Regions from separate parts of the Rhizobium sp. P44RR-XXIV genome, predicted to be linked through region 2. Evidence: predicted binding sites of a transcription regulator. Region 2 holds the regulator's gene; each other region holds the start of a gene.
What was found. Region 2 encodes LexA, which represses DNA repair genes until DNA is damaged. Its sites were predicted from a motif close to TGTTCNNNNTGTGTTCNG; they were not measured.
Positions count from the first base shown of each region.

Region 1: BSK43_RS02920 (helicase-related protein) is a predicted target of LexA. The motif match lies at 5,648-5,665, and genes of this name have one in related genera.
Region 3: BSK43_RS05430 (PA0069 family radical SAM protein) is a predicted target of LexA. The motif match lies at 3,524-3,541, and genes of this name have one in related genera.

Region 1 is NZ_MPVZ02000023.1:19,273-30,008, forward strand. Features, by position in the region: gene BSK43_RS02905 (CarD family transcriptional regulator) at 327-899, opposite strand; gene fdxA (ferredoxin FdxA) at 1,298-1,636, opposite strand; gene BSK43_RS02915 (RNA-binding S4 domain-containing protein) at 1,844-2,248, opposite strand; gene BSK43_RS02920 (helicase-related protein) at 2,252-5,407, opposite strand; gene BSK43_RS02925 (DUF3309 family protein) at 6,676-6,831, shown strand; gene BSK43_RS02930 (YMGG-like glycine zipper-containing protein) at 6,879-7,133, shown strand; gene phbB (acetoacetyl-CoA reductase) at 7,499-8,224, opposite strand; gene BSK43_RS02940 (acetyl-CoA C-acetyltransferase) at 8,324-9,505, opposite strand; gene phaR (polyhydroxyalkanoate synthesis repressor PhaR) at 9,747-10,319, shown strand; gene rpmF (50S ribosomal protein L32) at 10,658-10,736, opposite strand, start outside.
Region 2 is NZ_MPVZ02000028.1:962,094-972,829, reverse strand. Features, by position in the region: partial or broken gene BSK43_RS21855 (LpxI family protein) at 1-21, shown strand, start outside; gene lpxB (lipid-A-disaccharide synthase) at 18-1,202, shown strand; gene gltA (citrate synthase) at 1,230-2,519, opposite strand; gene BSK43_RS21840 (ComEC/Rec2 family competence protein) at 2,800-5,259, shown strand; gene lexA (transcriptional repressor LexA) at 5,240-5,962, opposite strand; gene BSK43_RS21830 (VOC family protein) at 6,358-7,245, shown strand; gene kdsA (3-deoxy-8-phosphooctulonate synthase) at 7,242-8,081, shown strand; gene eno (phosphopyruvate hydratase) at 8,231-9,505, shown strand; gene BSK43_RS21815 (septum formation initiator family protein) at 9,740-10,051, shown strand; gene pdhA (pyruvate dehydrogenase (acetyl-transferring) E1 component subunit alpha) at 10,209-10,736, shown strand, end outside.
Region 3 is NZ_MPVZ02000025.1:6,113-16,848, reverse strand. Features, by position in the region: gene BSK43_RS05450 (F0F1 ATP synthase subunit B) at 1-117, shown strand, start outside; gene BSK43_RS05445 (F0F1 ATP synthase subunit B) at 121-612, shown strand; gene BSK43_RS05440 (phosphotransferase) at 784-1,506, shown strand; gene BSK43_RS05435 (ribonuclease HII) at 1,528-2,187, opposite strand; gene BSK43_RS05430 (PA0069 family radical SAM protein) at 2,297-3,454, opposite strand; gene BSK43_RS05425 (glycosyl transferase) at 3,696-4,214, shown strand; gene BSK43_RS05420 (hypothetical protein) at 4,391-4,705, shown strand; gene moaB (molybdenum cofactor biosynthesis protein B) at 4,736-5,290, opposite strand; gene BSK43_RS05410 (4-(cytidine 5'-diphospho)-2-C-methyl-D-erythritol kinase) at 5,290-6,204, opposite strand; gene BSK43_RS05405 (tetratricopeptide repeat protein) at 6,213-8,066, opposite strand; gene BSK43_RS05395 (polyprenyl synthetase family protein) at 8,190-9,206, opposite strand; gene BSK43_RS05390 (DUF2007 domain-containing protein) at 9,315-9,545, shown strand; gene BSK43_RS05385 (methyltransferase) at 9,554-10,330, shown strand; gene BSK43_RS05380 (S49 family peptidase) at 10,436-10,736, shown strand, end outside.

The sequences.
Region 1 (10,736 bases), on a different contig from region 2:
CTGCTCGGATGAAAATCAATGAATGAAATGCAAAATTGGAGACCGATTCTCCGGCTCGCCGGATAATCGATGACTAGTCTAGTTCGATCTCATCAGGCTGATCAGATGATTGAAGCATCTTCAGATCACCGGGGGGCTTCGAATGAAAACGCATAGGCCGGTCCTCGTGAATGGCAATAAAACGGCCCGCCCAGACACCTCTCCTGCAGGAGAGAACCCACACCGACCGCCAACACGAGCTTAAAACGCGGCAGAAGCAAAAAGGTTCCAAAGAAAAAAACCCGGCGCGAAGGCCGGGTTTTTGGAGGCTGTATGTGCCGTTTGCCTTATGCGGCTTCGTCCTGGGAATCGTCTTCCTCGATGGCCTTGCCGCGCTTCGGACCCTTGTTGAGGTTGGTCTCGACGAGACGAACGGCTTCGGTTTCCGACATCTTGTTGACGGCGGCAATTTCGCGCGCCATGCGATCGAGCGCAGCTTCATAGAGCTGGCGTTCGGAATAGGACTGTTCCGGCTGGTTCTCGGCGCGATAGAGATCGCGAACCACTTCGGCGATGGAGATCAGGTCACCGGAATTGATCTTGGCATCATATTCCTGAGCGCGACGCGACCACATGGTACGCTTCACGCGGGCTTTGCCCTGCACGACCTTCAACGCACGCTCGACGAAATCGGTCTCGGAAAGCTTGCGCATGCCGATGCTCATGGCCTTGGCCACCGGCACCTTCAAACGCATCTTGTCTTTCTCGAAATCGATCACGAACAGCTCGAGCTTCATGCCTGCGACTTCTTGCTCTTCGATCGCGGTGATCGTTCCGACGCCATGGGCCGGATAAACGATCGCTTCACCAGTCTTGAAGCCGTGCCGTGCTGCTGAAGGTTTTTTCTGCTGGGTCGTCATTCTTTTCAAAAACTCCCTGTTACGCGCCCGGTTGGGCCGGGGGCCGGGTCAGTCAGGCCCGGATGAGACGGAAGCACCGTCGGGGTAGCGTCATCCTGGTCCAGCCAGACTTATGCAAAAAGAAACCCACCCATCGCGATTTCAGCCCCGACAACACAAAACGTTGATATGTCAAGGAAACCGCGTACGGATTGGTGATTTGCTTTCGTGATGGTTTTAGGCACGCGAAATGCCGCTGTGGATCAGTATGAGGAACCTATCACAAAAATCTGAGGAAATCAATAATTTGCTTCACGCGCGCCAATGAGGCCCCGTTGACCGCTCGGCGGCCCCACGATAACGATTCGCTCCGTGCGATATCGACTACACCTTTCCAGGTGGCCTGTCACGGCCGTCGATCAATCGCCAGCGCCGGGATTTGTCGAGAAATACTTCTCGAGTTTACCCTGTTCGCCATCCATTTCCTTGGCTTCCGGCAGCGGATCCCGCTTGACGGTGATATTCGGCCAGATGGATGCATATTCGGCATTGAGCTTCAGCCACTTGTCGAGACCCGGCTCCGTATCGGGCTTGATGGCCTCGGCAGGACATTCGGGTTCGCAGACGCCGCAATCGATGCATTCGTCAGGATGAATGACGAGGAAATTCTCGCCCTCATAGAAGCAATCAACGGGGCAGACTTCCACGCAATCGGTATATTTGCAACGGATGCAATTGTCGGTCACGACATATGTCATGAAGCACTCCAGGAATGTCTCTAGCTTCCGCGGCTGCGCAACCTGGAACGTCGCACCCTTCCACGGTGCCGAACGAACAGACGAATGCGCCATGCGCAAACGCGCCGTCCAGCTTGGTTACCGGCAGGTTGACCGTGAGGTATCGACTTTGTCCGCCAATTTCAAGGACAAACAATCTGGAAAACCGCCCGCGACGGGCAGAGTTTTCTAATCCTCGTCCGAGGTCAGCCGATCGATTGCACGCCGGTCACGTTTCGTCGGCCTGCCGCTGCCCGGCGCCCGCAACGCCTGCTCGAAGGCGGTGAGGCGTTTTGTCTCATCCGGCGGCGGGGTCAAATCCTCGTAAAGCAGCTTGGCTTCTTCGAAAGGCCCCCTGCGCTCGCCGGGGGAGCGCACGACGAGGATCACATCGCGCCGCTCGAGAGAAAGCTCTATCCGGTCCCCGACCTTGATGCCGTGGCTCGGCTGCGAGACCCGTTCGCCGTTTACCCGCACGCTGCCGTTCTGCACATAGACTTGCGCCAGCGAGCGGGATTTCACCATGCGGGCAAAGAAGAGCCATTTGTCGATGCGCTGGCGCGAACCGGAAAATGGCTGCTTCTCGTCCTTCATGGCCTACTTCTTCATCTGCTCCTTGAGAGCAGCCAGCTTTGCGAAAGGAGAATCCGGATCGATCGGCTTTTCCTTGCGTGGCGGCTTGGCCTCGAAACGCAGCGGCTGCGGCGCGCCGCGATTGTTCCGGTCGTTCCGATTGTTGCGGTCATTGCGGTCGCCACGTTCCTGCCGGTCGTTGCGTTCGCCACGGCCGCCTTGATTCTGCGGACGGCCACCTTCGCGATTATTGCCGCGCGGTCCCTTGTCGCCGGCGCCACGGGCATCGCGCCCGTCACGACGACCTTCGCGATTGCCCTCGCCGCTTGCCTGCTGCTGCTCGCCATTGCGACGATTGCCATTCTGGGCACGGCCTTCGCCCTGCTGTCCGCGGCGATCGCCGTGGCCACGGCCGCCTTGGCGCTGCTGCTGATCGCTGCGACCGCCAAGACGCCAGAGCAGAACCGGCTTCGGCTCCACAGCTTCGACGGCTTCGGCTGCAACAGCTTCCGTTTCGCCAGCCTCGGCAGTTGCCTCGGTAACCGGCTCGGCCGAGACAGCGGCAACCGGAGCGGCCTCCTGCGCGACGGCTTCGGTTTCCTTGGCCGGTTCTTCGCCGGCAGCGGAGTCTGCGTCGTCGTGATCGGCCTTTTCCGCGGTGGCATCCGCAGCCGGCGCTGCCGGTGCCGCTAATGCATCCTGCTGCGCAAGATGGGCAACGGCTTCTTCAGCCTTCACGGCATCGGCACGATAGCCGAGACCCTTGAGGATCTCTTCCATGTCTTCCAGCGTGGCGCCGAGGATGGAGAGCATTGCCGTTGTCGTGGTGAAGCGGCGGCCGTCATAGGCACCTTCAGGGCGCGAGGCCTGGCCGGGCTTCCACTGCAGCAGCGGACGGATGAGGTCCGCCAGTCGCTCAAGAATATCGATACGCACGGCGCGCTTGCCGAGGAAGCGGAAGCCGGCGAGCTTGTAGAACGTGCGCTCATAGCTCGGATCGGTGACAACGGACGTGCGTCCGGCGGCCAGCACGGGAATGAGATCGCCGTAGCCGGGCTTGTCGAGGCCATCATTCTTCAATGCCCAGAGCAGGCTGATGAGTTCGGCCGGAGCCGGCTTCAAAAGCGCGGGGACGAAAATATGATAGGCGCCGAAGCGAATGCCGTAGCGGCGCATCGAGGCGCGCGCATCCTGATCCAGCGACTTCACCTCTTCGGTGACGTCGCGGCGGAACAGAACGCCCAGATTTTCGACCAGCTGGAACGCCAGACCCTTGGCAAGACCCTGCAGATCCTCGGCGCGCGACAGATCGTCGAGCGGCTTCAGGATGGTGCTGATATGATGATTGACGAAGCGCTCGATGCGAGCCGCGACATGATCGCGCGCATTGCCCGACAACTGCTCGTCGGCAAGCAGGATGACGCGCGGCCGCATGATGTGATCGCTGCCCGACAGACGCGCCACGGGATCGCCGAGCCAGCGCACCATACCATCGGCACTGATCGCAAGATCGCTATTGCCGGCTGCATGCATGCGCGCAGCACGTGCCTCAAACTCCAGCGCAAGCGCCTTCAGCGAGGCTGCCTGGACAGCCTTGCCGTCCGGCCCCTCGGTTCCCGAGATAGGCGTGAACCGGAATCCGGTCAACTGTCCCACATGATGCCCCTCAACGAAGACATCCCCATTCACACTGATTTCAGCTTCCAGCATTGCATTCTCTCTCAGGCGCTTCATGAGCACAGATGTCCTGCGATCAACAAAGCGTTTCGTCAACCGTTCATGTAACGCATCGGACAATCGATCCTCGATTTCCCGCGTCTTTTCTTGCCAGTGTGTCGGATCGGCAAGCCAGCCGGGCCGATTCGACACATAGGTCCAAGTCCTTATCTGCGCGATTCGCGCCGAAAGCGTGTCGATCTCACCATCAGTCCGATCGGCGCGGTGCACCTGTTCGGCAAGGAAGTCCTCTTTCACCGTGCCATAGCGCACAAGATCGGAAAAGAGGGTGGCAATGAGATCGGCATGCTGGGCAGGCGTAATGCGCCGATAGTCTGGAAGCGCACAGGCTTCCCATAATTTTTCAACCCGAGCCGGGTTGTTGGCAAGATCGACAATCTCCAGATCGCGTGACAGATATTCCAACGCCTGCTGGTCTACCGCAGGCAGCGCCCGCGTCAAGCCCTGCACGCGTGGCGCGTCTTCAAGACTGGTGCGAAGCGCGGCGATCGAGGAGAAATCAAAGCTCTTGGTGCGCCACTGCAACACCTTGACCGTGTCGAACTCATGGCCTTCGATCCGCCGCACCAGCTCGTCGTCGAACGGATCCACCTGGCCCGTCACGCCGAAGGTGCCGTCCTTGAGGTGACGGCCGGCGCGGCCGGCAATCTGGCCAAGCTCTCCCGGATTGAGATTGCGGAACTGATAGCCGTCGAATTTGCGGTCCTGGGCAAAGGCGACATGATCGACATCGAGATTGAGGCCCATGCCGATGGCATCGGTCGCGACCAGATATTCGACATCGCCAGCCTGATAGAGCGCGACCTGTGCATTGCGCGTGCGCGGGCTCAACGCACCGAGAACGACGGCGGCTCCGCCGCGCTGGCGGCGGATGAGCTCGGCAATCGCATAGACCTCGTCGGCCGAAAAGGCGACGATCGCCGTGCGCTGCGGCAGGCGCGTGATTTTCTTCTGACCGGCATAGAAGAGATGCGAAAGCCTCGGCCGCTCGAGAACGGTAATCCCAGGCAGAAGTTGCTCGAGGATAGGCCGCATCGTGCCGGCGCCAAGCAGCAGCGTCTCGTCCCGGCCGCGCAGATGCAGGATCCGGTCGGTGAAAATATGGCCGCGCTCGAGATCGCCGGCCAATTGCACTTCATCGATGGCGACGAAGGAGGCGCGCGTCTCACGCGGCATCGCCTCGACGGTGCAGACCGAAAAACGGGCATTGGGCGGCGAAATCTTTTCCTCGCCCGTGACAAGCGCCACATGCTGCGCCCCGACCTTTTCGACGACGCGCGTATAGACCTCGCGCGCGAGCAGCCGCAGCGGCAGGCCGATAACGCCGCTGCCGTGCGCCACCATACGCTCGATGGCATAATGGGTCTTGCCGGTATTGGTTGGTCCGAGCACAGCGGTTACGCCGCGTCCGCTCAGGATCATTGGCTGCGAGATGTGAGTCATAGGTCCGTGCATAAGCGAGAAACCACCGTCTTCCGATCAGCAAGCTTCTCCGGGAAGAAGGAAGAGATGACGACCATATGTGACAAAGGCAAGACCTGAATGAAAAAACAGCATCGCCAACGGTCGCTTTTGCGATTTGCCATTTCAACCAAAAGCTTCATTACCCCTACATCCCATACGAGTCCAAGCGATTCCGGAACAGCCTGAGAACGAATCGGCGACGAATCGCTGACTCTCATCGGTTCTCTGTATGTTCTCTACTACATATGGATTTGGAATCAAAGAATCCCACCAGATACTGAATCGCATTTTTCCTGCCTTTCCCACGCGAAAGAGAGTCAAGCAGTGAATCCGCAGCAGGCGTCACGCCCGGTAATTTTATGGTTAATTATTTGTAAAGATTTCGCTTTTTTGAAGGCAACCAACGGCACTTTGGAAATGGGGCAAAGCCTCAACGAATGAGAGAGGAATCGCTGGTTTCAACCGATTCCTCCTTCGTTCTTCACAACATATAGCGATTCAGGGCTAAAAATACTTCGGACTCGGAGGAGTTGAGGCGGTGAATCGAGCCCGAATCTGGGATTGCAGCGAGCATTCGCCGGGTTCAAACGGGTTCGATCGATAAAAACAATCAAAGGGTGTATTCATTAACACCTCGATCAAAGCCGGAACGAATCGGCGACGAATCGACGATTCATGCATGTATTTCATTTGTTCACGGCTACATATGGTGTTCGACCGTCGGCGCATCTCGATATGGAGAGCCGCACAGGACAGCAAAAAGTCCCGTCAGCTCTTCTGCATTAACGAATTGAGCCAACGAAACACCACTCCACCGCGATACGCCAACAGCATGGCCGCCGCTCGGAAGGGCTTCCCGCCATGCCTTGTGGCCGCGAAAATTAACCAAGGTCCAAAGGCGGAACGAATCGCTGACGAATCGCCGACATCGGTTCTTTCCCGTTTCGTTCACCGCAACCTATTGTATTTTAAAGAAATTTTAACCATACGAATGGATCCCGATCATCGATATGTCAGCCGTATTGCGCTCTGGCGTTAACATTTCGCCGGTCATCAAAAGATCAGCTTCTCGTATTTTTATTTCTTAGCCGGAACAATTTTCGGCGAAACAAGTTTCTACGATCAGAAATACAACGAACTCCGCTCGTTCGCATCGAACAGATTAAGGCGGAGTCGCTGGAGCATATATCCGGACGCTGCGACGCTGCCGGGGGATAATCCGGCGACGGACATGGAGGAGACACATAATGCTTGGTACGGTATTACTCGTGATACTGATTCTGCTGCTGGTCGGCGCGTTTCCGAGCTGGGGTTACAGCCGGTCTTGGGGCTACGGTCCGTCGGGCGGTCTCGGGCTTGTTCTCGTCATTGTCCTCATTCTGCTATTGATGGGGCGGATCTGATCCGCAGATGATTACTGAAAACCTCACAACACCAGGGAGCTAACATCATGAAGAAGATCATCGTCGCGATTGCCCTCGTCGGCGCGCTGGCGTCTTGCACATCCACCGAAAAAGGCACCGCAATCGGCGCCGGTACCGGTGCTCTGATCGGCGGCGTTGCCACGCACAGCTGGGGTGGCGCAGCAGTCGGCGCAGTCGCCGGCGGCCTGGTCGGCAACCTCATCGGTCGCTCGGAAGATCGTCGCGGCTACTGCATCTATCGCGACCGCTACGGCAATCGCTATGAGGCTCGTTGCCGCTAACACCGATGTCTCATGACCGATCGACCTAGCGGTCGGTCATGGCCCTCAGGTCCTGCACGCCGAACGATAATTTCGGAGAGACAACAGTCTTCTCGCAGCCAAAGGCTGCGGGAAGAAAGCAGTGTTTTGAGAAAGGAACGGCATCTTGGCCGCAATCATCGCAAGCATTGCGGCCCTCGTGCTCGTCGGGACTAGCTTTTACGCGCTCGCCTACGCGGCAAGATCGCGCTTCAGGCAAAAGCGGCGAATAAGAGTGGAAGCCGTCATCCTGGAATTCAAGCCACGACAACGGCAGTCGGTCGGTTCACGCCACGGATGATTGCCGGGCTGACCCGGCAATCCCCAACATCAATAGGACGGTTGGCTCAGGCGAAAAACTGCCCGCCATTGGCCGATATTGTCGACCCCGTGATGAAACCGGCATCGTCGCCGGCCAGGAAGACCGCGATGCGGGCGATTTCCTCCGGCTCGCCGAGGCGTCCGACCGGAATTTGCGGAATAATCCGCTCGTTCAGCACCTTTTCCGGCACCGCCAGCACCATTTCCGTACCGATATAGCCGGGGCAAATGGCGTTGACCGTGATGTTCTTGGCAGCCCCTTCCTGTGCAAGCGCCTTGGTGAAACCGAGGTCTCCGGCCTTGGCGGCGGAATAGTTTGCCTGCCCCATCTGCCCCTTCTGACCGTTGATCGAAGAGATGTTGACGACACGGCCGAAGCTGCGGTCGCGCATGCCCTGCCAGACATGATGCGTCATGTTGAACAGGCCGGTGAGATTGGTGTTGATGACCTCGTGCCATTGCTGCGGCGTCATCTTGTGGAACATGGCGTCGCGGGTAATGCCGGCATTGTTGACCAGGACGTCGACATGGCCGAGATCATGCTCCACCTTGGCGATACCCTTGCCGCAAGCCTCGTAGTCGGTCACGTCCCACTTGTAGACGGCGATGCCGGTGACCTCATGGAAAGCGCGCGCCTTTTCCTCATTGCCGGCATAAGTCGCCGCCACTTTGTAGCCCGCATTGCGAAACGCCATCGAAATGGCCGCTCCGATGCCGCGCGTACCCCCGGTTACCAATGCCACTCTGCTCATGTGCCACTCCCCTTTGTTGCTACGGAGGCGGGACGACCGATCGTCAGGTCGCCCGCTCCGCCTTCATCACTTCTTCTGGAAAACCCTGCTCAAGACGCGTCAGAGCGCCTCGACGCACATGGCAACGCCCATGCCGCCGCCGATGCACAGCGTCGCCAGACCCTTGCGGGCGCCGCGGCGCTTCATTTCGAACAGGAGCGTGTTGAGGATACGCGCGCCGGAAGCGCCGATCGGATGGCCGATGGCGATCGCACCGCCATTGACGTTGACGATCGACGTATCCCAGCCGAGGTCCTTGTTGACGGCGCATGCCTGAGCGGCGAAGGCTTCATTGGCCTCGACGAGATCGAGATCGCTTACCGACCAGCCTGCCTTTTCCAATGCCTTGCGGGACGCCGGGATCGGGCCGGTACCCATGATCTGCGGATCGACGCCGGCGGTCGCCCAGGAGGCGATACGGGCGAGCGGCTGGATGCCGCGGCGCGAGGCTTCGGCTTCAGTCATCAGCAGCGCCGCGGCGGCGCCATCGTTCAGGCCAGACGCGTTACCGGCAGTCACGGTGCCTTCCTTGTCGAAGGCCGGCCGGAGCTTGACCATGCCGTCCAGCGTCGCACCGTGACGGATATATTCGTCGGCATCGACGATGACATCGCCCTTGCGCGACTGAATGGTGAAGGGAACGATCTCATCCTTGAAACGCCCGGCCTTCTGCGCGGCCTCGGCCTTGTTCTGCGAGGAAACGGCAAACTGGTCCTGGTCCTCACGCGAGAGCTGCCACTGGCGCGCGACATTTTCGGCCGTGATGCCCATGTGATAGCCATGGAAGGCATCCATCAGGCCGTCCTTGATCATGGTGTCGACCATTTTCATGTCGCCCATCTTGGTGCCAGCGCGAAGGTGGGCGGCATGCGGGGCCATCGACATGGATTCCTGGCCGCCAGCGACGATGATCCTTGCGTCTCCCGACGCGATCTGCTGCATGCCGAGTGCTACGGCGCGCAGGCCAGAGCCGCAAAGCTGGTTGACAGCCCAGGCGGTCGCTTCCTGCGGAATACCGGCCTTCATCGCGGCCTGACGGGCGGGATTCTGCCCTTCGCCTGCCTGCAGCACCTGGCCGAGGATCACCTCGTCGACTTCCTTGGCATCGACGCCGGCGCGCTCCAGCACGCCCTTGATGGCGGCTGCGCCAAGCTCATGAGCGGGAACGGTCGCAAACGCGCCGTTGAAGGAGCCGACGGCGGTACGAGCCGCGCTGGCGACGACGATGGATGAACTGCTCATGGAAGCCTCCTCATAAAATGAACGTGTATATGAGGCGAAACTGTCAAAGCTTTGCGCCGGAGTCAAACAGCAAGAATTTCCCCCGCGCAGATTTCACGAAGCCGTCATTGCCTGCAGGAAATGCAATCAAAGGAAAGGGCTTGCCGCATCGCACAAAGCGATTGTCACCATGCTTCTTTTGCGTCTACACTCGGGGGTGGAGGAATATTCCATACAATCAGACGGGGCCAGGAGACTGATAATGGCAAAGAATGAGGGCCAGATCGTAATCAAGAAATATGCCAATCGCCGCCTATACAACACTGGCACCAGCACATACGTGACGCTGGACGACCTGGCGGAGATGGTCAAGAAGGGTGAGGAGTTTACCGTCCAAGACGCCAAGAGCGGCGAGGATATTACGCATTCGGTCCTGACGCAGATCATTTTCGAACAGGAATCGAAGACCGGCAACACGCTATTGCCGATTCCCTTTCTCCGGCAGCTGATCGGCTTTTACGGCGATCAGATGCAGATGGTCGTACCGAGTTTTCTCGAACATTCCATGCGTGCCTTCACCGAGCAGCAGGTGCAGATGCGCGAGCAGATGAACCGGGCCTTCGGCGAGACGCCGCTCGGCAAGAATCTGCAACTGCCGATCCAGATGGTCGAGGAACAGGTTCGCCGTAACACCGAGATGTTCCAGCAGGCGATGCAGATGTTTTCGCCCTTCATGAAGCCTCCGGCGAAGGAAAGCCGCAAGGCCGAGGCCAAGGATATCGACGAACTCAAGGAACAGCTCCGCGCCATGCAGAGCAAGCTGGATAGCCTTTGAGGCAAGACAATATGCTTGTGAACGCGTGGAGAGTATTCACCCCCTCTGTCATTGACGTGACATCTCCCCCACAAGGGGGAGATTGGTAGCTCGCGGCATCTCCTTGCCACAAGCAAACATCGCATCCGCAGACACCAAAACTTGATTGCTTTATCAGGCGGCGCAGCACCCTCACAACGATCTCCCCTCTTGTGGGGGAGATGTCACGAAGTGACAGAGGGGTATCAGACGCGATGCATATAAAAGGCCGCTTTTCTTCCACCCTGCATCCTGACCAAAAGAAAAAGGCCGGCGAACCGCCAGCCTTTTTTATTCATGCCATCGAGGCAGCGCAGAAATTATGCGCTTTCCTTCGGCGTCAGAACCTGACGGCCGCGATACATGCCGGTCTTCAGGTCGATGTGATGCGGGCGACGC
Region 2 (10,736 bases):
AGCGCGGAGGGCTTCATGTGAGCGGTGTGACACCACTGAAGCTCGCCGTCGTCGCCGGCGAAGTCTCTGGCGATCTGTTGGGCGGCGATCTCGTTGCGGCGTTGAAGCGGCGCTGTGAAGGCCCCGTGGAATTGGTTGGCGTCGGCGGCGAGGCGCTGGAAGCTCAGGGGCTGCATTCGCTGTTCGATTATTCCGAGCTCTCGATCATGGGTTTCATCCAGGTGATCAAGCAACTGCCGAAGTTGCTCGCTCGCATTCGCCAGACGGCCGATGCCATTATCGCCGCCAAGCCCGACGTGCTTCTTATCATCGACAGCCCGGATTTCACGCATCGCGTCGCCAAGAGGGTGCGCAAGGCATTGCCCACCGTTCCGATTGTCAACTACGTCTGCCCCAGCGTCTGGGCGTGGAAGGAGTATCGGGCGCAAAAGATGCTTGCCTATGTCGATCATGTGCTGGCGGTTCTGCCATTCGAGCCGGAAGCGATGCAGCGCCTCGGCGGTCCGGCGACCACCTATGTTGGCCATCGCCTGACCGTGGATGCCAACCTGCTGGAGACGCGCCAACAGCGTGCTTTGCGCAGTGCCGTCGCCGCCGACGCCCCGATGACTGTTCTCCTTCTCCCGGGGTCGCGCGGTTCCGAAATCCGCCAGCTCCTTCCAGTCTTTGAGCGGGCTACCGAAGAACTTAGTCGGCGAAATAATGCGGTTCGCTTCCTACTTCCGACAGTCCCGAAGCAGGAAGCTCTCGTGCGCTCGCTCCTGGAAAGCTGGACCGTCAAACCGGAAATCCTTGTCGGTCAGCGTGCAAAATGGCAGGCCTTCGCGCAGGCGGATGCCGCCATGGCCGCATCGGGCACGGTGATTCTGGAACTGGGCCTGGCCAGCGTTCCGGTGGTTTCGACCTACAAGACGGAGTGGCTGGCGAGATTCGTGATGTCGCGCATCAAGGTGTGGTCGGCCGCCCTGCCGAACCTGATTGCCGACTACGCAGTCGTGCCGGAACTTATCAACGACGTCCTGCGTCCCGGCCTTTTGGCGCGGTACATGGAGCGCCTGTCGAATGATACGCGCGAGCGCGCGGCGATGCTCGCGGGCTACGATCTGGTCTGGCAACGGATGCAGACAGAGGAGCCGCCGGGCGACAAGGCTGCGGCGATCATTCTGGACGTTTTGTCCCATAAAAAAACCGGTCATTTCTGACCGGTTTTTTGTTTTCAATGCCGAAGCTTAGCGCTTGGAGACCGGAACATATTCGCGCAGCGGTGCGCCGGTGTAGAGCTGGCGCGGACGGCCGATACGCTGATGCGGATCCTCGATCATCTCGTTCCACTGAGCGATCCAGCCGACGGTACGGGCGAGAGCGAACAGCACGGTGAACATGGTCGTGGGGAAGCCCAGAGCCTTCAGCGTAATGCCGGAATAGAAGTCGACGTTCGGATAGAGCTTCTTCTCGATGAAATATTCATCGGTAAGCGCGATGCGCTCCAGCTCGATCGCGATATCCAGCAGCGGATCGTCCTTGATGCCGAGTTCGCCGAGAACTTCGTGCGCCGTCTTCTGCATGATCTTGGCGCGCGGGTCGTAGTTCTTGTAGACGCGATGGCCGAAGCCCATCAGGCGGAACGGATCGTTCTTGTCCTTGGCGCGGGCAATGTATTCCGGAATACGATCAACGGAGCCGATTTCGCTGAGCATGTTGAGCGCTGCTTCGTTGGCGCCGCCATGAGCTGGGCCCCAGAGGCAGGCAATGCCGGCAGCGATACAGGCAAACGGATTGGCACCTGAAGAGCCGGCGAGACGGACCGTCGAGGTCGACGCATTCTGCTCATGGTCCGCATGCAGGATGAAGATGCGGTCCATGGCGCGTGCGAGCACCGGATTGACCACATATTCTTCGCAGGGAACCGCGAAACACATGCGCAGAAAGTTCGATGCGTAGTCGAGATCGTTCTTCGGATAAACGAAGGGCTGGCCGATATGATACTTGTAGGCCATTGCGGCAAGCGTCGGCATCTTCGCGATCATGCGAAGACTCGCGACCATGCGCTGATGCGGATCGGTGATGTCGGTCGAGTCGTGATAGAAGGCCGACAGCGCGCCAACGCAGCCGCACATGACGGCCATCGGATGCGCATCGCGGCGGAAGCCGGTGAAGAAGCGCGACATCTGCTCATGCACCATGGTGTGGTGCACGACGCGATGGTCGAAGTCCTTCTTCTGTGCTGCCGTCGGCAATTCGCCGTAAAGAAGCAGATAGCAAACTTCGAGAAAATCGCCGTGTTCGGCCAGCTGATCGATCGGATAGCCGCGGTGCAGCAGAACGCCTTCGTCGCCATCAATATAGGTGATGCTCGACTCGCAAGACGCCGTCGAGGTGAAGCCGGGATCGTAGGTGAAAGTGGAGGTGTTCTTATAAAGGGCACCAATATCAATGACACTCGGGCCGATGGTTCCGGTTTTGACCGGCAGATCCACCGTCTTCTCACCCCAAGTTAGTTTCGCGCTTTGTTCCGTCATGCTGATCCTCCAAGATTTGGCGGGATTGACGCCATAAAAAGCGCCAAAAGGTTAAGCGACTAACGACTAGCTATATGATCCAGAGCCTAATGCCAAGTTATCCTAATGCCGAATTGTGCATTGCAGTATCAACTTTTGGGCACTGCGGTAGCCTGTTTGATCGCGCCGTTCCGGTAAATAGCGCAAATCGGTGACAGATTTGTCGATTTCGGTTGAAATCACCTGATGGTGACGGCAAAAATCGCGCGAAAGCTGTAGTTTTGCGTGGGGCAGGCGCTCAATGCCTAATTTAGAGGCACCGGAACAGCAGGAAGATGGCCGGGACCTTGTTCTGCCTTCGCAGCATCGCCACGCTATTGCCTCATTCGCCCCTCGTGCGAAGACTGGACGACGTCAACGAACGCAAGATCAGGCGCGCCTGTTCGCACAGCTCTACCTGGCCCTCGGTCATGGCCGAGCTGCCATAGGAAGGCTGATCGAAGAGGAAGCGGCGCATGGTCGCGCCATCCTGTTCGCACCAATCTATATGGGGCTGGGCTCGATATTTTGGTTCAAGGTCGATAGCGATCCGCCTTCGCAAGCGGTCCTGGTGGCACTGCTGCTTTTGACGGGCGCCTTTCTGTTTAAGCGTGATGCGGGCCGTCTGTTCCGACATGTCCTCTTTGCCGGCATGCTGGCGAGTCTGGGCGTGGCTCTGGCGCAATGGGAAAGCTGGCGGGCATCGACAGTGATGCTCGATTCGGCAGTGACGACAACCGTTACTGGTCGGGTCGAAAGGCGTGAATCCTATGACAACGGCCGTTGGAGATATGTCGTCAAAGTCGATGGAACGGAAAAGCCGGCCATTCGAAGAGCGCCGGAACGCGTCACTATCTTCGTCCGAAAACAGGCAGAGCCATTCAACCTGGGTGATCGGATTCAGGGCAGGGCGCGGCTAACGCCGCCGGCAGGCCCGGCCTTGCCGCGCCTCAACGATTTCGCATTCAGCTCCTATTTCAATGGAATTGGCGCGAACGGCTTCGCCTACGGCACCCCGGAATTATTGTCTCCAGATGGTGATGTCACAAAAGAGTCGTTGCTCGATCAGGCGGATATCTGGCTCGCCGGCCTGCGTAACAGCATAGGTGACAGGATCAGGAGAACCTTGCCAGGCGACACCGGTGCGTTTGCAGCCGCACTTGTCACCGATGAGAGACGAGCGATTTCAGATGAAACGACCGAGGCGCTGCGAACCGCAGGCCTGACGCATATCATCGCCATTTCAGGCTTGAACATGGCGCTATCGGCGGGCATCTTCTATATCGGCCTGCGTTATCTCTTCAGCCTGTTTCCAGGTGTCGCGCAGGCTTGGCCAACCAAGAAAGTGGCTGCGTTCGGTGCGCTGCTCACCGTGACAGCCTATTACCTCATTTCCGGTTTCGGCGTGTCTGCAGAGCGCGCCTTCATCATGATGGCGATCATGCTGGTTGCCGTGCTCTTCGACCGGCCATCGATCAGCCTGCGAAATGTAGCGCTTTCGGCAATCGTGATCCTCATTCTGTCTCCATCGCAAGTGCTGGGGCCGAGCTTCCAGATGTCCTATGCCGCGACGCTGGCGCTGGTGTCGGGCTACACGCTCTGGAAGCGGCGGCAGCATCGCGAAAGCATATTTTCGCGCTCCAGGTTCCTCAGCCCGCTGCTCTTCGTCTCTCGTTTTTTCGGCGGCGTGTTGTCAACATCCTTCGTCGGCGGTGCTTCGACGGCGATTTTCTCGATCGAGCATTTTCACCGACTGGCGACATACGGGCTTGCTGCAAATCTCGCCGCCATGCCGATCGTCTCGTTCATTGTCATGCCGTTCGGCATGATGGCCATGTTGCTGATGCCGCTTGGCCTTGATGCGCCATTCTGGAAAGTCACCGGTGAGGGACTGGAACTGGTCATCCTGATCGCGAAGACCGTGGCGGGCTGGGGAGGCGATATCACCTTTGGCCGTCAAGCGGGCTGGCTCATGCCAACTTTCATAGCCGGCTTCCTTATCATGACCATGCTGCGGACCCGCCTGCGCCATGTCGGGCTGCTGTTGTTGCTCTCAGCGATCGGTGCAGCAACATTCAATTCCGGCGTGCCGAAGCCGGATCTGATGATTTCCGAAGATGGCGCTCTGGTCGCGTTGCGACAGGACGACATCTTGGCAACGAACCGCGAAAGACCGCAGGCTTTTATCTTCGAGCAATGGCAGAAGGCGCTGGTGGCAGCAGAACACCAACCGCCAACCGTTCTTCCGACCGACAGCCGGCTCCCTCATGTCAGCAAAGCAGATCGCCGCCGGCGGTTAAGCACGGAGGAACAAAACGCAGTGCGCAAGGCAATGGAGGAAGCGCTCGATCAGACGATGCAGGGAAGCTTTGCATGCCAGAAGGGTGCATGGTGTGTCGCAATGCTTGAAAACGGCGCGATGCTTGTCACCATCGAGGACGCAGCCTATCTACCGCCTGCTTGCGATACCGCAAATATCGTCATCACGCCGATAAAACTGCGCCTCGATCGCTGCCGCTCCGGAGCAATGCTTTTCACCGGCGCTACATTGAGGCGAACCGGCTCGGTCGAAATGAATTTCGACTCGGACACGCCTATCATCTCCACAGCGTTCGACAATCCGCAGCGCCCATGGATGCGGCACCGAACCTATGATTGGCGCACCGGAACCTATGGTGTGCCAATCCGTTCTGCGTCACCAGTCAATGATAGCGGCGAATGAGGCCGACAAGCTTGCCCTGGACCTTGACGCGATCCGGCCCGAATATGCGTGTTTCATATGCCGGATTGGCGGCTTCTAGAGCGATGGAAGCGCCCTTGCGGCGAAACCGCTTCAACGTTGCTTCTTCGTCATCCACAAGGGCGACAACAATGTCACCGGGATTGGCAGTCGTTGAATTGCGGATGATGACGGTATCGCCGTCAAAAATGCCGGCATCGATCATCGAATCGCCCCGCACTTCCAAGGCATAATGTTCGCCCGAGCCGAGCATATCGGCGGGAACGGTTATTTCATGGGTATTGTTCTGAATGGCCGAAATCGGAACGCCGGCTGCGATGCGGCCCATGACGGGCACCGACACCGAACTGTTCTGGTCGTCATTGGCCACCTTTGGGGGAGCAGGCGGCGCGACCGGCTGTGGCTTGCCAAGACTGCCTTCGATGACGCTCGGTGAAAAGCCGCGGCGCGGCTGCAGGCTGGGATTGTAGGCATCCGGCAGCTTGATGACTTCGAGCGCTCTCGCCCGATTCGGCAGGCGACGGATGAAGCCTCGCTCTTCCAAAGCCGTGATCAAACGGTGAATGCCGGACTTGGATGCAAGATCCAATGCGTCCTTCATTTCATCGAAAGATGGTGGAACGCCGGACTCCTTCATCCGTTCGTGAATGAAGAGAAGCAGTTCCTGCTGCTTGCGCGTCAACATCGTCTTGGAACCCCAGAATCAAGAGAAACGTCGTGAAACAAATCCAGAACGGACACTATATGTTCCATATGTGTTCCGCAAGTACTTAAATTTCGGTAAAGCCTTGCCCTGTCAGTTAGATATTTAAAATTATCGAATGGATCGTGGCGCGACGGCGAGTGGTTATATCGGTGCTAACATAACGATAAATATGGGAAAACGCCGCTGGATGCGCAGACGGAGTGGTTTTAAGTTTAAGTCACCTATCTGAAGCATGGCTGAAATCTAGCTTGTACCGAGAAGGTTCGGCTGCTGTCGAGAATCAGTCATTGTCCAGTATCATCGCTATGCTGCTTCGGCCTTGAATTGGACCGTGGATCGGCGCAAACCTGCCGCAGCAGAAAATCGGAGACGCCATGACTTCGTTGCCGCATCCGCTGGATCATCTTGTGCTGCCGACGGTCAATATCGCATCGGCGCGTGAACGCCTTGGCAGGCTTGGCTTTACGGTGGCTCCGGATGCGCGCCATCCCTTTGGCACCGAGAACGCATGCGTCTTCTTTGCCGACAAGACCTATCTGGAGCCCCTCGGGGTCACATCTCTGGAGCAGTGTGAAAAGAGCATCGAGGACGGCAATGTCTTCGTCGCTCGTGATCAGGCCTATCGGTTTCGGATAGGTGAAGACGGGTTCTCCGGCGTGGTTTTCGGCACGGATGACGCTGTCGCTGATGACGAACGTTTCAAGGCCGGCATGATCTCCGCCGGACGGATGCTGGATTTTTCGCGGCCGATGAGGATGCCGGATGGCACGGAAACCCAGGCGGGCTTTCGTCTTGCCTTTGCCGCCGATCTGCGTGCGCCCGATTTCCTGGCCTTCTGCTGCCAGCGCATCAATCCGTTGCCCGCCGATCGCAGCGTGCTGGAGCGCCATGAAAATGCTGTCACCGGCATTGCGCGGGTGGCGATATCGACGACCAAACCCGCCGCGTACCGCTCGTTTTTCGAGGAGATCATAGGTGACCCCAGGATATCCGAGCATTCCTTCGGACTGACAATCCGGGCTGCCAATGCCGACATCGATCTCCTGACGCCGGAAGGCATGGAGGCGTTTTACGATTTGCGGGTCGGCAAGGACGATCCGGGGCTTCGAGCCCGCGCAATCCTTTTCAAAACACGCGATCTTTCCGTGACATCGTCGCATTTCGCTGCTAACGGCGTCACCTACACGCGTAAGAACAACCGTATATTGGCAAGGCTGGCGCCCGCAGCGGGCGCTCTTTTCGCCTTTGAGGAGATAGCATGAGCACGAATTCGGAAGTGATCGTCGGCGAGGGAGCGTCCAAGGTTCTGTTTTCCAACACTGCCAAGCTGTCGCTGATCGCCGGCCCCTGCCAGATGGAGAGCCGCGAGCATGCCTTCATGGTGGCCGGCGTGCTGAAGGAACTCTGCGACAAGCTCGGCATCGGCCTTGTCTATAAATCCTCCTATGACAAGGCGAACCGCACCTCGCTCTCCGGCAAGCGCGGTATCGGCATCGAGAAGGGATTGGAAATTTTTGCCGATCTCAAGAAGGAATATGGCTTTCCGGTGCTGACCGATATTCACACCGAGGAACAATGCGCCGTTGTCGCCAAGACGGTTGATATCCTGCAGATCCCGGCCTTCCTTTCGCGCCAGACCGACCTGCTGGTCGCCGCCGCCAAGACCGGCCGCGTCGTCAACGTCAAGAAGGGCCAGTTCTTGGCGCCCTGGGACATGAAGAACGTCCTTGCCAAGCTGAATGAAAGCGGCAACCCGAATATCCTCCTCTGCGAGCGTGGCGCCTCCTTCGGTTACAACACGCTGGTCTCGGACATGCGCTCGCTGCCCATCATGGCGGCGATGGGTGCGCCCGTCATTTTCGATGCGACCCACTCCGTGCAGCAGCCGGGTGGGCAGGGCGGCTCGACTGGCGGCGATCGCCGATTCGTAGAGACGCTGGCGCGCGCCGCAGTTGCCGTTGGCGTTGCCGGCGTCTTCGTCGAGACGCACGAAGATCCGGACAATGCGCCCTCGGACGGCCCGAATATGGTCTATCTGAAGGATATGCCGCGGCTTCTGGAGAAGCTTCTGGCCTTCGACGCCATCACCAAGGCCTGAGAAATCACAGGCATTCAACAGGCTGACATGATTTTGCGTTACGGGGCCTGAAGGAGTGTCAAATCGGGAGGCGGAGCGGCATTGTAATTTCCGCGTCTTCGATTAAGACCATTTCAATCGATTTATAAACCAGCGAGCAGGAAGCTATCATGACCGCAATCACCGACATTATCGCCCGCGAGATTCTCGACAGCCGTGGCAATCCCACCGTCGAAGTCGATGTCTACCTCGAAGACGGCAGCATGGGCCGCGCGGCGGTTCCGTCGGGTGCGTCTACCGGTGCGCACGAAGCCGTCGAGCTTCGCGATGGCGGCACGCGCTACCATGGCAAGGGTGTTGAGAAGGCTGTCGAGGCCGTCAATTCGGAAATCTTCGACGCGATCGGCGGCATGGACGCTGAAAACCAGATCCAGCTCGACGACATCATGATCGAGCTTGACGGTACGCCGAACAAGTCCCGCATTGGCGCCAACGCCATCCTCGGCGTATCGCTCGCCGTCGCCAAGGCCGCAGCCCAGAGCGCCAACCTGCCGCTCTACCGTTATGTCGGCGGCGCTCATGCCCGCTTGCTGCCGGTTCCGATGATGAACATCATCAACGGCGGCGCTCATGCCGACAACCCGATCGATTTCCAGGAATTCATGATCCTGCCAATCGGCGCCGAAACGTTCCGCGATGCCGTGCGCATGGGCTCGGAAGTTTTCCACGTCCTCAAGAAGGAACTGGCCTCCCAGGGCCACAACACCAATGTCGGTGACGAAGGCGGCTTTGCACCGGGCCTGTCGAGCGCTCCTGCTGCCCTCGATTTCATCATGAAGTCGATCGAAAAGGCTGGCTACAAGCCTGGCGAAGAAATTGCGCTTGGCCTCGATTGCGCCTCGACCGAGTTCTTCAAGGACGGCAAGTACGTGCTGGAAGGCGAAGGCCGCACGCTGGAATCCGGCGCGATGGCTGAATACCTCGCAGAACTCGCCGCCAAGTACCCGATCGTCTCGATCGAAGACGGCATGGCTGAAGACGACTGGGAAGGCTGGAAGACGCTCACCGACCTGATCGGCAAGAAGACGCAGCTCGTCGGCGACGACCTGTTCGTCACCAACTCCGCTCGCCTGCGCGATGGCATCCGCATGGGCGTCGCCAACTCGATCCTCGTCAAGGTCAACCAGATCGGTTCGTTGACCGAAACCCTCGACGCCGTCGAAACTGCGCACAAGGCCAACTACACAGCCGTCATGTCGCACCGCTCTGGCGAAACCGAAGACTCCACGATTGCCGATCTCGCGGTTGCCACCAACTGCGGTCAGATCAAGACCGGCTCGCTGTCGCGCTCCGACCGTCTTGCCAAGTACAACCAGCTGATCCGCATCGAAGAAGGTCTCGGCCCACAGGCAAAATATGCCGGCCGCTCCATTCTTCGCGCCTGATACTGGGGCAGCGTGATCCCCGGGGATCTACGCCTTCGTCATCCAGGAGATCGAACCGCGCCTTCGGGCGCGGTTTTTTGTTGCGGGGGCAGTTAGAGTCAACGGACGGTTAATCTCTCGCGGCTAGAGTCGCTCTAGGTGTTTGATTTGACGTGATCTTATCCGCAGCCACAGTGCTATCGTCGCATGGGTCTGAGGCTAGAGATCTCCAGCGATAGAGCGTTTCGAGCGAGTATGTGGACAAAGTATCATAAGAAGAGAAAGTTCGGCCGTTTCGTTCTTCCCGCTGTTACTGTGGCCTTCGTCAGCTATTTCGGCTATCATTGTGTCCATGGTGACTACGGCCTGAAGGCCACGGAGGTTTTCGAGCAGCGCCGTATCGATCGCAGCAAGGAACTCGCTGATCTCGTCGCCAAGCGTGAGCACCTTGAAAAGGAAGTCGCTCTGCTGAGCGATGGCTCCCTGGACAAGGATATGCTGGACCAATATGCGCGCTATCAGCTGACCTATTCCAAGGCGAACGAGATCGTCATCTTCAATAAATAGCCACAATTAACCGAATTTCGGTTAATTGCGTTTTTGCAAATAATATCAGTTACTTGCAAAGAATATGAGCCATGCAATTATAGCATTGCTGTGGCGAACAATCTTGCCTATGTTACGCCTCACCACAAAACGAGGCTACTCACACAGGGAGGGTTGAATGGCGCCGCGAAAGAACGCGACCGTTTCCAGCCGTAAAACAGCATCCAGGCCTGCCAAGGAAACCAATGGCGGTCCGATCGCGGAATTCGACCGCGATGCGGAGCTCAAGGCTTATCGTGAGATGCTTTTGATCCGCCGCTTTGAAGAGAAGGCCGGCCAGCTTTACGGCATGGGCTTCATCGGCGGCTTCTGTCACCTCTACATTGGCCAGGAAGCTGTCGTCGTCGGCATGCAGATGGTTTTGAAGGATGGCGACCAGGTCATCACCGGTTATCGCGATCACGGGCACATGCTGGCAACCGGCATGGAAGCACGCGGCGTCATGGCCGAGCTTACCGGACGTCAGGGCGGCTATTCCCGAGGGAAGGGCGGCTCCATGCACATGTTCTCCAAGGAAAAGAATTTCTACGGCGGCCACGGCATCGTTGGCGCCCAGGTCTCGCTCGGCACCGGCCTTGCCTTTGCCAACCGCTATCGCGGCAATGACAATGTCAGCGTCGCCTATTTCGGCGATGGTGCTGCCAAC
Region 3 (10,736 bases), on a different contig from region 2:
GGAGCGATCGCTGAAGAGACTGCGTCTGCCGTTGTCGAACAGCTGGTCGGCAATGTTGCCGGCAAGGCAGATGTTGCATCGGCTGTAGCCGAAGCATCCGCCAAGCGGGAGGGTTGATCCATGACATTCGCTTTTGACAATACGTTCTTCGCGTTTGTCGGCCTTCTCATCTTCCTCGGTCTGATCGTCTATCTGAAGGTTCCGGGCATGATGGCGAAGTCGCTGGACGACCGCGCCGACCAGATCCGCAACGAACTGGCTGAAGCCAAGCGCCTGCGCGAAGAGGCCCAGCATCTGCTGGCCGAATACCAGCGCAAGCGCAAGGAAGCTGAAGCAGATGCGGCGAACATCGTCGCGGCTGCCGAGCGTGAAGCCGAAATGCTCACGACCGAAGCTCGCAAGAAGACTGAGGAATTCGTCGCTAACCGCACGGCTCTGTCCGAGCAGAAGATCAAGCAGGCTGAAGCCGATGCGATGAAGGCGGTTCGTTCCGCCGCCGTCGACCTGGCGATTGCAGCGGCTGCATCGGTGCTCGCGAAGAAAACCGAAGGCAGCGTTCAATCGGGCCTCTTCAACGACGCGGTCAATGAAGTGAAGACGCGCCTGAACTAGGTGCGATCGAAAGACAAGTTTGAAAAGCCCCGCTTCGGCGGGGCTTTTTTGTTTCTACCCGCTGGCGTGTGCGTGTTTGACCAAAGCTGCCCTGCGCGTTTAGATCGCGTCAGAGGGGTGGGGAGGCAAATGCAGATACCGGATAATCAAGGGCCGTTTCGCCAGGATGATATGGTCCTTCGACCAGCACGCCCCTGGACGGCGAGCGTTCATGCCTTGCTGGCTTCGCTGCGCCGGCATGGTTTCGATGCAGCTCCTTTGCCGCTCGGGTTTGACACTGCCTGGGAGAGGGTGAGCTATCTGCACGGCGCGACGGGCGACCTTGTCGAAAATTCCGAAATGCGGTCCGATCTGGCGCTGCGATCCGCAGCGTCGCTCCTTCGGCGCTATCACGATTGTTCTGCCCTCGCTCTGCGAGAGCTTGGGGCCGACTGCATATGGCAGTTGTCGACCCGAATGCCGGATGAGGTCATCTGCCATGGGGATTTCGCACCCTATAACGTCGTTCTGAACGGCGGCGAAGTCACCGGCATCATCGATTTCGAGACGGCTCATCCCGGTCCCCGGAGCTGGGATCTCGCCTATGCCGTCTATCGATGGGTGCCGCTGTCTTCAGACATCGGGGTGGACGGTTTGGATAGGCTGGAGGATCAGGTTCGGCGCGCCCGCATCTTTGCAGATGCCTATGGAATGTCATCCGCTGAACGCCGCTCGCTGCCTCAGGACATTATCGAGCGGCTTGGAGCGCTGCTGATATTCATGGAGCAGGAAGCTGCCCGTGGGGTCGAGCGATATCGCCAGAACCTCCGGGAAGGTCATGATCGCGTCTATCGTGACGACATCACCTATGTGGCGAAATGGTCGGCCCAGATTACGTCGGGGCTGGTTGCCTGAGGGGAGTGGCGAGACGCCGTCCTAGACAGCTTCTTTTTTCAGAGGCCGAAAACTCATACGATGCAGGGAGCAGGGGCCATGCTGCTCGATGCCGGCGCGATGCTGCGCCGTGCCGTAACCGGCATGGGCCGCAAAGCCATAGGCCGGAAAGACATCTCCGGCGCGCGCCATCATCCTGTCGCGCGTCACCTTGGCGACGATCGAGGCGGCGGCGATCGAGAAGGAACGTGCGTCGCCCTTGACCACGGCCTTTCCGGGGCAGGCAAGCCCTGCCGGTACGTCGAGGCCATCCGTCAATACATAGCTTGCCGGTATCGCCAGGCTGCAAATGGCACGGCGCATCGCGTCAAGGCTGGCCTTGCGGATGTCGGTGGTATCGATGCGTGCAGCACTTGAGGAGGCGATGGAGACCGTTGCTGTCGCGAGGATCTCGACAAACAGCGCTTCCCGCCTGGCGGCCGTGAGCTGCTTGGAATCGTTCAGCCCTTGTGGGATGCGCTCGGGATCGAGAATGACGGCTGCAGCAACGACAGGTCCGGCGAGAGGGCCTCGGCCAGCCTCGTCGGCCCCGGCGACCGGCCAGTGCCCGGCGCGGCGGGCGATCAATTCCAGCTCGAAGCTCGGAACGATCGGTGCTTCGTCAAAAAGCATGGGAGAATCGGGTGATGTGCTGCGTGGCATGCGGCGAAGCTCGCACACCACCCGATCTCCTGCAAGCCCCCGGTGGATCAGGGCGGCGAACCTGGGGGGCTTTCTTCCGGCGGGCTCAGGGAAAACCCGCGAGGAACCGTCAAAGCAGCGAGAGCTGCACGCCGCTGCCATCAGGCGGCACGAACAGATCATCGCGCAGGGCTATATTGCGCCTGACAAGCTCAAGCCGCCGCGTCGCCATTTCAAATCGTCGGCTGATCTGCCAGGCATAGGGGCCAGCGCCCTTCATGCGTTTGCCGAACTCGGCGTCATAATCTTTGCCGCCGCGCATCGAGCGGATCAGCGACATGACGTGGCGATAGCGATCCGGATAATGCTGCAGCAGCCAGTCACGAAACAGCGGGCTCACTTCCAGCGGCAGCCGCAGGATCACATAGCTTGCCTCCTGCGCGCCAGCGGCCTTGCCGGCATCGAGGATACGCTCGATCTCATGGTCGTTAAGGGCGGGAATGATCGGCGCCACCAGGATCGAGGTCCGGATGCCGGCTTCGCTCAAGGCCTGGATCGCCTCCAGCCGCCGCGATGGCGTCGCGGCGCGCGGTTCCATGGTGCGCGCCAGCTTGCGGTCGAGAGTCGTCACAGATAGTCCGACCCGCACGAGGTTCTTCGCGGCCATATCCTTGAGGATGTCGATATCGCGCATGACCAGCGCCGATTTGGTGACGATGGCAACCGGATGGTTCGCCCTGTTCAGCACTTCGAGGATCTGGCGCATGATCCGCCATTCCTTCTCGATCGGCTGATAGGGGTCCGTGTTGGTGCCGATGGCGATGACGCGTGGCTTGTAGCCGGGCTTTGCTAGCTCGCGCTCCAGAAGCTTCGGCGCATCCGGCTTGGCAAAGAGCTTCGCCTCGAAATCGAGCCCCGGAGAAAGGCCCATATAGGCATGCGACGGCCGGGCGAAGCAATAGATGCAACCATGCTCGCAGCCGCGATAGGGATTGATCGAGCGGTCGAAGGGGATATCGGGCGATTCGTTGCGGGTGATGGCCGTGCGCGGCTTTTCCACCTGCACTTCGGTCTTGAACGGTGGGAGCTCTTCAAGGGTCTGCCAACCGTCGTCAAAGGTCTCGCGCTGCATCGGCTCGAACCGGCCGCTCGGATTCAATCCGGCGCCGCGCCCGCGTCGACGCTCCACATCAATCCGGAGGCCGGCATCGGCGATCAAAGCATTGGCAATGTCTGGCGTGTTGGCAGGCGCGAATGCGGCCTGCCCTGCAAGGGACTGCTCGTTCATCGGTAGCTCCAGGGCGGTTCATGGGGCCGCATGCCGCGTCTAAGATGATTAAATTCCTATCCGACAAATGAGAACAATGCAAGAACAAAAACAAAGAAATCATTTCCCACCTAGTCCTGCATGCGAGGCCCATCAGTGATGACGGCGCGAGATTCGATGCGGCGTATCACGCTTTTCTTAAACGCTCAGACGCCAGGGTTAGGCGCTGGCAATAAATTGTGCGCCGCTCTATAAATGGGCAATGTTGACGGTAATCATCGAATGTCAGGATCAGGAACCTGAGCTGGCGCAGACATTGGCGGCATTGGTGGCGGGCGCGATCGAGGGCCTCGTCAGCGATGTTGTCGTGCTGGACCACGGCTCGCGGGACGGCACCTCACGCGTGGCGGATGCTGCCGGCTGCCGGTTTTATTCGCAATGGGACATAAAGGACATATTGCGCTCGGCACGCGGCGAATGGCTGCTTTTTGTCGAGCCCGGTGCTCGGCCTCAGGCCGGTTGGATCGATGAGATCGCCGAATATGTCTCGCTGAACAAGGTGCCGGCGCGCTTTACTGCTTCGCGCGGCTATCGCCGGCCGTTCCTGCAGCGCATCGGGCGCGGCACACCGCCTTTGGAGCTGGGATTGCTGGTATCCAAGCCGCAAGCCATCGCCATCGCCAGAACCGGCATGCGGCTGGCTGAATTCACTAAAGGCCAGAAATCCCGCAAGCTTTCAAGCGAGCTCATTCCATCCTGGGTCGCGCGGGCGGCGCGATAAAGCGTCGACCTCCAGAGATTCCGTTTGTAAACTGGTAAATAGCTGTCATAATTTCTGTGTGGCGGCACCTTTCGCGTGTCGCGTTGGGCGGCCGACCATGATGATGCCGGTATGCGGCGGAACTGGTCAGCGGAACTCTCCTTTTCCGCCGAGATTTCGGCAGAAGGAGGTGCGTTATGAAACGCACGATGTTCTACCGCCTGATGGCTACGGCCGTCCTTGCCAGTGCAATTCTCTATCCCGGCGTCGCTGCCTCCCAAGCGACACTCGCCTGCGCCAAGCGCGTCGACATGATCGCGTTCCTGGGCGACAATCTTTCTGAAAAGCTGTCGGCTGTCGGCAAGCTCGACCCCAACACGATCGTTGAGATCTATGTTGCTGAAAGCGGCAGCTGGACGATGATGGTCAGTGACGCCTCCGGCCGGAGCTGCATCATTCTCAATGGCGAAAGATGGGAATCAATTCCTGTCTTGCCGGGGCCGAAAGCATAGGGCTGCAAATGTCCTGCGGAGACGCAGGACCTACCGAGAACTGCCGCCACGCTTGAGGTGCTCGTCCAGGCGCGGCATGATCTCCACGAAATTGCAGGGCATGTGCCTGTAGTCGAGTTGAGCCTTCAATATGCCATCCCAGGCATCCTTGCAGGCGCCGGGAGAGCCCGGCAGCACGAAGATGAAGGTAGCGTTGGCCACACCGCCGGTTGCCCGCGACTGGATCGTCGCCGTGCCGATCTTGTCGTAGGAAATGCGATGGAAGACTTCGGAAAAGCCGTCCATCCGTTTTTCGAATAAGGGCTCCAGCGCTTCGGGCGTCACATCGCGACCGGTGAAGCCAGTGCCGCCCGTGGTGATCACCACGTCCACGGCTACGTCCTTTGTCCAGGCCTCGACCTGTGCGCGGATGCGCTCCTTGTCATCGGAAACGATGGCGCGACCTGCCAGTCTATGACCGGCCTCGGCGATGCGCGCGACCAGCGTGTCGCCGGATTTATCGTCCGCGAGCGTTCGTGTATCGGAAACGGTCAACACGGCGATACCGACGGGGATGAAGGGTCTTTCGCTGCCTGGGCCTGCCATCATGCCTCTCCTGCAAACGTCTCGGTCGCCTGGAAATACCAGTCCGGCCTCTGTCTGTGAAGCATAGCAGCTGCCGCCTCAGCCTGGTCGCTATTTTCGAAGATGCCGAAGCAGGTGGCGCCGGAGCCGGACATACGCGTCACGATGGCGTGCTGGCGCTCAAGCAAGGCGGAAAGCGTCGAAATCTCGCTGCATATCGCGCGTGCCGGTGGCTCCAGATCGTTTCGAAGGGTCTTGATCGTATCGATCCATTCGCCCTGGCGCTGCGGCATCTGCGATGGGAAGAGGAGTGGCGGATTGTCCTTGCGGGAAAGCAGGCGGAACACTTCCGGCGTCGAGACGCCGACAAGCGGATTGCCAAGAACCATGGCAAAGGACGGAAAGTCCGGCAGCAGGTCGATCGCCTCGCCAATGCCCCGCGCCACCAATGGCCGGCTGGCAAGGCACATCGGCACGTCGGCACCGAGCTTCAACGCGATGGCTTTGACCGTCTCCTCTGGCAAAACGAGCCGCCATAGCCGCATAAGCCCACGCAGCGCCGCCGCCGCATCCGCCGAGCCGCCGCCGATGCCCGAGGCGATCGGCAGGTTCTTTTCGAGGTGAATATGGACGGCGGGTGCATCGATACCGGCCGCATGGGCCGCCTGCCGCAGCAGGTCTCGCGCCTTGAGCACGAGATTGTCGCCAGCTTCGGCATCTGCGGAGAGCAGCGGACCGAAGCGTCCGGAGAGGCTGAATTCATCCTCGCCGCTTGCACGGAAACCAAGGCGATCGCCATGCCGGGCAAAACTCACCAGCATATCGAGCAGATGATAGCCATCGGCGCGTCGGCCGGTAACATGCAGCGCAAGATTGATCTTTGCGGGCGCTTCCTCCGTGAGGTCGAAATCGCCCGCTGCCAAGATCGTGTTCATGGGAAGTCTTAGGACTTCTTGTCGACCGGAGCCGGCGCGTTCGAGTCAGGGGATGGAGCCGGTGCCGGATCGGGCTGCTTGCTCTTGTCGACCGTCTTCGGATCGGTGTCGAGTGCCGGCAGGCCCTTGTCGACCTTTTCCTTGATCTTCGGAATATCGGCTTCTTCCGGCTTCGAGGCCAGAGCACGGTTCCACTGGTAGACGGCTTCCAGCTTGCGGTTGACGCGCCAATAGGCATCGCCGAGATGGTCGTTGATGGTAGGGTCGCCGGCCTTCAGCTGCGCTGCCCGTTCCAGCTCATTCACCGCATCGTCAAAGCGGTTGAGACGGAAATAGGCCCAGCCAAGCGAGTCGACGATGTAGCCGTCATCCGGCTTCAGGTCGACGGCCTTGCGGATCATGTCCAGACCCTGGTCGAGGTTCATGTTCATGTCGACCCAGGAGTAGCCGAGATAGTTCAGCACCTGCGGCTGGTCGGGGTTCAGCTCCAGAGCCTTCTTGAAGTTCGGCTCGGCATCGGCCCATTTCTTCAGACGCTCATAGGCAATGCCGCGCTGGAAGAACACGGCCCAGTCGCTGCGCTTCGGCACGGGCCCGATGATCTGCACGGCCTTGTCGTAATTATCGGCCATGGCCTGGAAGTCCTTGGCGTCGGAAAGGACGCTGCCATAGGCCAGGTAGCTGCGGACATCGTTGGGATCAGAATCGATCAGGGCCTTCAGATGCTTGCGGGCATCGTCGACCTTGCCGGCCTGGGCGAGCGCAAGGCCGAGCTGCAGCTCGGAGATGCGTGCCATCGGCGAATTGTCCGGCACCTTCTTGTAGAAGGCGATGGCGCGATCGGTCTGTTCCTGCTTTTCGGCCAGGCCGCCCAGAAGAACCAGCGTATCGGCGGCCTTCGGATCGAGCGAATTGGCAATCTGCAGATAAAGCGAAACGACGTCTTCGGCGCCGTCGCGGTTCAGCGCGGCACCGATGGTGAAGAGCACGGCTGCTGCACCCTGCGCGGCGTCGGTAACCTGCTGGTCGGGCGTCTCGCCCTTGGTGATGCTGTCACGCAGCGCATTCAACGGCGCGTAATTGCTGACGAGATTGTCGCCGACCGAAATGGTGTCGAGAGCCTTCTGCTTGTCGCCGGCCTTGGCTTCCAGGCGCGCCAGCGCCATGACGGAGCGCATGAAGGTGTCGGGAGCCGTGGCGCCGCCCGTCTTGTCGAGGACCGCATCATTGAGATGCGAGCGTGCCGACTTCAGGTCGCCCATTGTCAGGGCAATGGCGCCGGCATGATAGTTCTTGAAGATGTTGAACCAATCGGGGCCCTTCATCTTGTCGATCATCGAGATCGCTTCCTTGCCGCGACCGGAGCCGGCACGCGCCCAGGCAGAAAGCAGGTTGGTCATCATCCGGTCGAGATCGTTTGGACCGTTATATTTGAGGATTTCCTGCGCGCTGCGATATTCGTGGCGACGGATTGCGTCCATGCCGCGCACGATCGTGGTGACGCGCTCGACGGACGGATCGCTCTTCAGCTCGTTGGCGTATTTGACGCCTTCTTCGAGATTGCCGTTGAGCAGCAGCGAAATCATCAGCCGCTGGCGGATTTCGGGGTTGCCCGGGTCGATCATCAGCGCTTTCTTGTAAAGCGCGATGGCGGTGTCGTAATCGTGGTCGACATCGGCGGTACGGGCAGCGAGGAATGCGCCGGCGAATGTATCGACGCTATCGGGATCGAACACGACCTCGGCGTTGACCTCGGGTGCTGCCGGCTTGTCGTCGGCCCGCGCACCATTCAGGGCGGACACTGAAAGGATCGCCGCCAAGGCTACGCCCGAGAGAAAACGGATGGCAAGTCTCTGCCGCATTAGAAAGCCTTTCATCGAGGGACGGCCAGCGAAGTCGCCGGCGGCATAAAGCGTTCGTGTCAACTGATTCACAACAGGATGGCTTTTTTGAAGCGGCGCTGCAACAAATTCGGCCTGCCGCTATCAATTAACGCGTTCGATGCAGAAATCGATCACTTCGAGAAGTGCTGATTTCCATGGCGTTTCCGGCAATGGTGCCAGAGCGTCGCGGGCGATGGTGCCATAATGGACAGCCCGGGCGATTGTGTCGGCAAGCGCGCCATATTTCGTGATGAGCCCCAGGGCCTTCTCGAGATTCTTGTCGCTGTTATTGCCGGTTTCGATGGCGTCACGCCAGAAGGCGCGCTCTTTTTCGGTGCCACGGCGATAGGCCAGGATCACCGGAAGTGTGATCTTGCCTTCGCGGAAATCGTCGCCGACATTCTTGCCGAGATCAACAGCCTTGCCGCCATAATCCAGCGCGTCATCGACAAGCTGGAAGGCGAGGCCGAGATTGGTGCCATAGGATTTCAGCGCATTGCGCTCCGCCTTGCCGGCATTGGCGACGATGGGGCCGACTTCGGCCGCGGCGGCAAAGAGCGCTGCGGTCTTGGCGCGGATGACAGACAGATAGTCGTCCTCGGTCGTTTCCATGTTCTTGGAGACCGACAGCTGCAGCACTTCGCCTTCGGCGATGACGCAGGCGGCCGAAGACAGCACGTCGAGCGCGTCGAGCGAGCCGACTTCCACCATCATGCGGAAGGCCTGGCCGAGCAGGAAGTCGCCGACGAGGACGCTCGCCTGGTTGCCCCAGATCATGCGGGCAGTGGATTTGCCACGGCGCAGATCGCTTTCGTCAACCACATCATCATGCAGCAAGGTTGCCGTATGCAGGAACTCGACCGATGTGGCGAGCTTGATGTGATTGTCGCCCTGGTAATTGTAGAGCGCTGCCGAGGCGATGGTCAGCATCGGCCGCAGGCGCTTGCCGCCAGACGAGATCAGATGCTCCGCAACCTCGGGAATCATCTGTACATCGGAGCCGGCTTTCGACAGGATGAGCTGATTGACGCGTTCCATGTCCGCCTTGGTCAGATCCACCAAAGGCTTGATGGATGCCAGTTTATTCTTGCTTTCTTCCAGCGGTATCACGACGCCCAACGATCCGGACTCCTGTTCATTTTCTGCAAAGCACCATAAGAAGGGGCGAAAGAGGCGGCAAGAGGCGAATTGTCTCGTCGCGTAAATTTGACAGGAAACTCAAGGCTTATGCACGAACTGATCCGCACGAATGATCCGGTCCTTCTTTCTTTTGCGGAGAGCCTGATGAAAGACGCCGGAATTCATTGCTTTGTCGCGGATCAGGCCATGAGCATCCTGGAAGGCTCGCTCGGCATGTTGCCGCGCCGTTTTCTGGTGGAAGAGGAGCGTGCCGATCAAGCACGGCGCATTCTCGTCGATGCCGGTCTCGGAGACGAGCTGCGCCCTGCGCGCGGCTGAGGTCCGCCATGGCCGCCAGTCCTTCCGAAACCGTCGACGCCTTCCATCGTGGCGCATTCCATGTTGTCCAGCCCAAGGGCAGGGGGCATCGTTCCGGCATGGATGCGATTGCTGCTGCTGCCCTCGTGGCCGACGAACGGCCCATCAGGGTGGCCGATCTCGGTGCCGGCGCAGGTGCCGCCGGCATGGCCGTGGCGTCGCGGCTCGACCGGGCGGAGGTGGTGCTGTTCGAGCGCTCGCCCGACATGGCCGAATTTGCCCGCAAGAGCCTGCTGCTGCCGGAAAATGCCCGTTTTTCCGAGCGTGTGGCGGTCATCGAAGCCGATGTGACGCTGACCGGCAAGGACCGCAATAGGGCGGGACTGGTCGACGACAGCTTCCATCATGTCATTATGAATCCACCCTTCAACGATGCGAGCGACCGGCTGACGCCCGATGCGCTGAAGGCCGAGGCACATGCCATGACCGAGGGGCTGTTCGAGCGGTGGATACGCACGGCGGGCGCTATCATGATCCCCGGCGGCCAGCTGTCGCTCATCGCCCGGCCGGAATCGATCGGCGAGATCATCGCCGCCTGCGGCCGGCGTTTCGGCGGCATCGAGATCACGCCGATCCATCCGCGCGAGGGCGAGAATGCGGTTCGCATCCTGGTGACGGCGATCAAGGGATCGAGGAAGCGGCTGGGGCTGCGCGCGCCGCTGATCATGCACGGCGAGGGGACGCATAAATTCACCGATTTCGTCGACGATATGAATAATGGTCGTGCCGCCTACGCACGCAAATAGCGCCTCGCTTGCGTGATTTGGCACATGAAATGCGATCGGCGATGTTGCGTTTGTCGTTTCCGTGCATACATCACGGGCAGTGAACTTCATGATTCAAGGTGACGAATGGTTGGGTTTTTGAGACGCATGCTTCCGAAGCGGTTTCGCAAGGAAAGGCTGGTCATCCCCGTCGTTCGGCTGAGCGGTGTCATTTCGGCGGGCGGCGGCCCGCTGCGGCAATCGCTCAATCTCGCCGGTGTGTCGCAGGCGTTGGAAAAGGCTTTCGACATGAAGACCGCGCCGGCCGTCGCCATCGTTGTCAATTCGCCGGGCGGCTCGCCGGTGCAGTCGCGGATGATCTATAACCGCATTCGCGACCTGGCTGCTGAGAAGAACAAGAAGGTTCTGGTCTTCGTCGAGGATGTGG